Regions from separate parts of the Psychrobacter sp. TWP2-1-2 genome, predicted to be linked through region 1. Evidence: predicted binding sites of a transcription regulator. Region 1 holds the regulator's gene; each other region holds the start of a gene.
What was found. The regulator PhoB, encoded in region 1, activates phosphate uptake and scavenging genes when phosphate is short. The targets are predictions, from matches to a motif close to TGTCATNAANCTGTCATAA.
Positions count from the first base shown of each region.

Region 2: ACP7AE_RS07450 (DNA translocase FtsK) is a predicted target of PhoB. The motif match lies at 1,085-1,103, and genes of this name have one in related genera.
Region 3: pstS (phosphate ABC transporter substrate-binding protein PstS) is a predicted target of PhoB. The motif match lies at 910-928, and genes of this name have one in related genera.

Region 1 covers NZ_JAFCVA010000002.1:314,485-316,696, forward strand. The annotation lists gene phoR (phosphate regulon sensor histidine kinase PhoR) at 1-655, opposite strand, end outside; gene phoB (phosphate regulon transcriptional regulator PhoB) at 736-1,440, opposite strand; gene dtd (D-aminoacyl-tRNA deacylase) at 1,597-2,052, opposite strand; gene asd (archaetidylserine decarboxylase) at 2,165-2,212, shown strand, end outside.
Region 2 covers NZ_JAFCVA010000006.1:100,600-102,811, forward strand. The annotation lists gene ACP7AE_RS07450 (DNA translocase FtsK) at 1-1,022, opposite strand, end outside; gene trxB (thioredoxin-disulfide reductase) at 1,612-2,212, shown strand, end outside.
Region 3 covers NZ_JAFCVA010000005.1:101,229-103,440, forward strand. The annotation lists gene thiC (phosphomethylpyrimidine synthase ThiC) at 1-317, opposite strand, end outside; TPP riboswitch at 566-708, opposite strand; gene pstS (phosphate ABC transporter substrate-binding protein PstS) at 1,001-2,164, shown strand.

The DNA.
Region 1 (2,212 bases):
TCAGCAGCTTGGTCATGTCAATATAACTGAGCTCATGGGTTTCTTCGATTTCGATGCGAGATAACAGCAATAAGTCATTCACAATTCTATTCATACGCGCAGTCTGTTGGCTCATCAGCTCAAATCCGCGCTTCCAATGCGGCGGCATATCTGGCTGATCCGAAAAATTTTCTAGATAACCCATCATGACGGTCAACGGTGTGCGTAACTCATGCGAGACATTCGCCACAAAATCGCGGCGCATCTCCTCTAAATGATGCAAGCGCGTCACATCATAAATAATGAGCAGCTTCTCATCGCCAAAAGGCGTGAGCTCACACTTTAAATAACGCTTGGGCGCGCGCCACGAGACAATGTGTACACCATCCTGAGCACCATCGTTAGGGTTAGTCGTCGCCTGATAATACTGACGAAATTCAGGCGCACTGATAAAGTCAAAGATGCACTTACCTTTATCTGACAACTGTAACAACATTAAATCTTCGGCAGCCTGATTCCACCATTCAAGCCCATCATCGTCATTGAGCAAAACCACCGCATCACGCAATGCGCGTAGTGCGCTTCTAATTTTTTTGAGTTGATCCGTTGTATTCTGCTGAGTTGCTAGCAGTGACTTATTTTGTTGGTCGCCTTGAGCCGATATTAGGGTGTTCATCCATCATCCTTATCACTATTCGCCGTTTTTCACTGTGCTGCGATTAACATACTGCTTTTATAGCGAATAAAAACCGTCCGTTAAATTGGTTCAATAAAGCTAGAAAATCGATAGCCTGTCCCGCGTACTGTCTGTATCAACGTATCACATTGATGTGGTCGTAGTAATGTCCGTAAACGTTTGATATGCACATCAATGGTTCTATCTTCGATATATACATTACCGCCCCATACTTGGTCTAGCAGCTGCGTCCGCGTATAGGCACGCTCTGGATGACTCATAAAAAATGCCAGTAATCGATACTCCGTAGGCCCGACATCAACCACTTTACCAGCCGCTGTCACTCGCTGACTTTTGGGATCAAGGCTCAGATTGCCGATTTCGATAGGTTTATCGCTACTGAGCGCGTTACTACGCCGCAATACTGCTTTGATTCTGGATATTAACTCACGTGTCGAAAAAGGCTTGGTCATATAATCATCAGCACCAGCATCGAGGCCATGCACCTTGCTGTCCTCTTCACTTTTAGCCGTCAACATAATGACTGGTATCTCAGCGAGTAGCTCATCGTTTTTGAGCAATCGGCAAAAATCAATGCCACTTTTATCGCCGGGTAGCATCCAATCTAGCAAAATCAGCGCAGGTCGGTGATCGACCACTTGTTGGTGCGCCTCAGATACATCCGCTGCCTGCAGACTATCAAATCCCGCCATCTCTAGCGTCATGACGATCATTTCACGAATCGCAGGTTCATCTTCAACAATCAAAATTTGCTCATTATACATACGGCATTCTCAGTGTTAGAGGACAACATTTAGCTGACAAAAAAGGCGATAAATGCTCGCCTGCTGCTCCCTATTAAACGGGGTAATTATGACAGTTTAATGACATTCAACTTTTAAGCGCTTCATAGGTCTCGTGACGGCTAATGCTGAGTTTACTCAATTTATTTCTAACAAGAAATTCAATGGCCCGTCATTGACGCTCGACACTTGCATATTGGCACCAAACTGACCCGTTGCCACGTTTGGATGTTGCGTGTTGGCATAGGCGACCAATTGCGCAAACAACGCTTGCGCCGCATCAGGTACCATCGCACCACCAAAGTCAGGGCGACGACCCTTGTCTGTTTTTGCCATTAGCGTAAACTGTGATACCAATAATAGTCCGCCACCAACTTGCTGGACATTTTTATCCAGTTTGCCGTACTTGGCAGGGTCATCATCATTGTCAAAAATACGATAGGTGAGGATTTTATCTACCATGCGCTGGGCGCTTGTTAGGTCGTCATCAGGCCCTAAACCAATATAAGCCAATATGCCTTGCTCAATCGTACCAACACACTGCGCATCGACGGTGACACTAGCACGGCGTACGCGCTGTATAAGTGCTTTCATTTACGGATTCCTTACCAATTATGCCCATACAATAATACGCCGTCCATGATAAAATACGGCCATTCTCTTGCTTATTAATTATTACATCACACCCTATTTTGGTAGCCTCATTATGAATGTATTCACTACTTTACAACAGCTTGTCCCGCAGCAGCAACTG
Region 2 (2,212 bases), on a different contig from region 1:
GCGTCATTCCAAGCAAAGCTTGGCTCAACTTTACGGATAGCAGTCATGGCAGGACTTGACGGCGTCGATGTATTCGTATGACTCGCAAGATTTTGAACAGTATTGCTAGGTGTCTCTACTGAGACAGGAACAGGTTCACTATTCTCACGACTAGATTTAGCAGCTGAAGTAGGCATCGCCGCTTGTGTTGCGGCAACTACAGAAGCTTTAACGCTCTCAGCCAACCCTGACGTTGCCAAAAACTCTGACAACACATTGCTGAACCGACCACTGTTGTCTACGGCTTGAGCATTGCCAGCAACTTGCAATTCAAGTGGCAGCTGCTCGTGATCGGCTGCGTTTTTTTTCGCGTTACTCTTGGCTGTGTTTTCATCATTTTGCTTGGCATTGATATTTTCTGGCGTGGTTGATACGCTATCGTGCATTCTACCCTGACGCTTCACCCCTGAGCCAAGCCACGATAGCGCCTTAACCTTCTCATAAATCGCTAGCCAATGAATATTAAAGGCAAAAGTCGCGGTAATAATGACGAATGCCGTCAAGAAAATCACACTCCCCCACTGCGATAAAAGCTGTGCCAAACGCGCCTGTAATTCAAACCCAATAATGCCACCAGCCACGCTTTCCAGCCCTAGCGTTCCTGGATTGGTCAATTGCTGTACTAACGCCACCAATTGTGCAAACAAAGCGCTGGCACTTAATAATAAAAACACATAAGCAACCACTCGCATCAGCCAAAACGTTGGCTTGTTGTCCCACCAAATAAGGATAGACTCATAAACCACAAACGCCAGCAGCCACCATGCACCAAAACCAAAGAAGCTATAAAGCAAGTCAGATAACCAAGCACCCGATTCGCCGCCTACATTATTAATCGTGGTCATATCGCTACTGATATGCGACCAACTAGGATCGTTACTGGTATATGTCATCAAAATGACAAATAGATAGACGGCCAGTATTAACCCAAGGAGGGTAAATATTCCCTTTTTTAAATACTCAATAAGCGGTGCTGATATCACGTAAGATCTGCCTTGTTATTAATACTAAATGGTCGCCAATGCATGACTAAGCCTAATCATGCTGACATAAAGCGCTGATAAAGGGTTGGATATAAAGTGCTGATACAAACGCACTTAGCGAAGTGTACAGAAAACATTGTCTATTATAAAAGCGATATACAACAGACTTCTTTTTGCCTTTGGCACACTTGGCATAACTTCTTATAATAACAAATACATAGGGATAGTGGCGACCGTCTTACAAAGAAAGCGTGCAATAAAATCAGTCTGTATACGGTTTAGGCAAAAATCATACGGTTTAAACAACAACCTATGTCACTTGCAAAATATAACGACCAGAACAAGGACAGTCATATTAGGTGAACCCTATAAAATACCAGCGGTTTCTAACCATAATATTTCAAGAAAAATATACTTTGATTGTAATCATACCTGTGTTTGTTTTAGCAAACTTGTACTTTTCGTCCAATGCCCTTATGTTATTATCACGCAGCGATTAGAAAATCCCATTAGCATCAATTTTGAAGACTGTTTTTTATTATATTGCTCACTCGTATTTTTAACATTTATATTTAGCAAGGAATAACTCATGGCAACTGACAATACCGCTCCACGTCACGAAAAACTCATTATCCTAGGCTCAGGCCCTGCTGGTTATGCAGCGGCTGTGTATGCAGCACGTGCCAACCTGAAACCTGTCATGGTAACTGGCATGGAAGTAGGTGGACAGTTAACCACCACCACTGAAGTCGATAACTGGCCGGGCGATGCGCATGATTTAACGGGCCCTGCATTGATGGATCGCATGAAAGCCCATGCCGAGCGCTTTGGTACTGAATTGGTTTATGACCATGTCAATGAAGTCAATTTAAACGTGCGCCCTTTTGAGCTGACGGGTAATAATGGTAGCTACACTTGTGATGCGCTTATTATCTCGACTGGCGCATCAGCACAGTATTTGGGGTTGGAGTCAGAAACCAAATTCCGTGGCCTAGGCGTATCAGCGTGTGCAACTTGTGATGGTTTCTTTTATAAAGACCAAAAAGTTGCCGTCATCGGTGGTGGTAATACTGCCGTTGAAGAAGCCCTATATTTATCTAACATTGCCGCTGAAGTGACCTTGGTGCATCGCCGTGATAGCTTACGCTCCGAAAAAATTCTCCAAGATAAATTGTTTGAAAAGGTCAAAA
Region 3 (2,212 bases), on a different contig from region 1:
TTGGTCAAATCAATCTCGACGTTGGGATCGGTATAAACGCCTGATGTGTCATAAACATAGAATGGTGGGTTCTGTTCCCATTCGTTCTCAGAAACGCCTTGCACAGGGGTAGGATCAAGGGTGATTTCACGCATGGGTACTTGAATATCGGATCTAGAGCCTTCGATATAGACTTTACGGGAGGCGGGGAGTATGCGGTGTAAGTCGCGAGCGTCTTCTTCAAAGCGTGCATCACTGGCACTGCGGTGAGCAGGGGTCTTTAACGCATCTGTCTTAGAAGGTTTTTGAGAAGGAGAAGTGGCTAATAAAGTTGTCATATGCTGTCCTAGCGTGTTGGTTTTTGAATAAAAGCAACACCGCCAGTAGCTGCGGGGGTAGCACCTGTGATCCAGACAAATTCAGCTCATGAGCATCAGCCTACGACCAAAAAACATAGTCGCGGATGATGCTCATCAAACGTTGGACGCAGCTTTATATCAGTCTTCACTACTTAATAGTACATCATGCACATTAAGGGAGTAATGAGGATAAAAAAGGTATTTCTACGCGTCCATTGTCATAAATAACAAAGTGCTTAAGACTTCCCTGCGTCGGTACTAACCGCATCAGGTTCGGCGGGTGATCTCTCAGCGAATGTATAAAGGCGACTACTTTAATAAAGAAAGCTTAAAAGTGAGCCAATAATACACCGCACCCCGAGTCTGTCAGTGTTGTAAATCAACTCAATACTAACAAAGTTCTGCAATGAGGGCTAATGATATTTAGATGAAAATATCAGGCGTTGAGTTTGAGGTTCGATGTTTTTATGAGAACGACTCTAGAGTACCAGTGATTAAAATCACTTGATATTACTGAGCTGTAGATAGCTTATCTAAATATTATGTAAAGCGAATGAAAGATTCTGGAGGTTGTCATTAAACTGTCATAAAAATTTGGCAAGATAGCACGCATGTCACAAACAATGCTTTTTTGTATCGTTGTTAAACTTTAGGAGTCCTACATGCGTTATTCGTTATTAGCAGTGGCCGTTAGTTGTACATTAGTGCTTACGGCATGTAATAAATCGACTGAAACGACAGAGCCAGCTGCGGATAGCAGTAGCGCTGTCACCACCACTGAAGCAACTACTCAGACAGCATCTGCTTCTGCAGCAGGTTTTAAATCTGCTGAGAATATCGCTATGAATATCACGGGTGCAGGGGCATCGTTCCCGCAGCCTATCTATGCTAAATGGTCTTACGACTATAACGCTGCTACCGGTGGTCAAGTCAATTACCAGTCGATTGGCTCTTCTGGTGGTATCAAACAAATCGAATCAAAGACAGTCGATTTTGGGGCGTCTGACGCGCCGATGACGCCTGAAGAGCTAGACGCAGCAGGCTTGATTCAGTTTCCGACGGTTATCGGCGGTGTTGTACCTATCGTAAACATCGACGGTGTTGAGCCGGGCGCGTTGAAATTAGACGGTGCAATGTTGGCAGACATCTATTTGGGTAAGATTAGCAACTGGAATGACCCTGCAATCAAAGCCATGAACCCAGATTTGACCTTGCCAGATGCAGCAATCACGACGGTATTCCGCTCAGACGGTTCAGGGACAACGTTTAACTTTACGGATTATCTTGCCAAGGTTTCACCAGACTGGAAAGACAGCGTCGGGGTTGATAAAACAGTCAAATGGCCAACGTCTGCGACTGGTGCTGGCGGTAAAGGTAACGAAGGGGTTTCAAGCTACGTCAACCGTATGAAAAACTCTATCGGTTATGTGGAATATGCTTACGCTAAGCAAAACAACATGTCACATACTGCATTGAAAAACGCTGCTGGCAACGTCGTTCAGCCATCTGCTGAGACATTTGCTGCGGCAGGTGATATCGACTGGTCACAGCAAGCAGGCTTTTATAAAGTCATCACCAACTCTGAGACTGAGCAAGCATGGCCGATCGCTGCTGCGACCTTTATCCTAGTACATAAGCAACCAGAGAATCCTCAGCAAGTAGCTGGCGTGTTGAACTTCTTTGATTGGGCTTATAGCCAAGGTGATGACAGCGCCATGGCGCTAGACTATGTCCCATTTTCTGATACGGCAGTGGCCTTATTCAAGGAAAAATGGAACGAGGTAAAAGGCAGTGATGGACAGCCTGTTTATAAGCCTGCTCAGTAACCTGTTTCTGCTAAATATTCTTTAATACCTTGTCAGTGCCTTACTAGT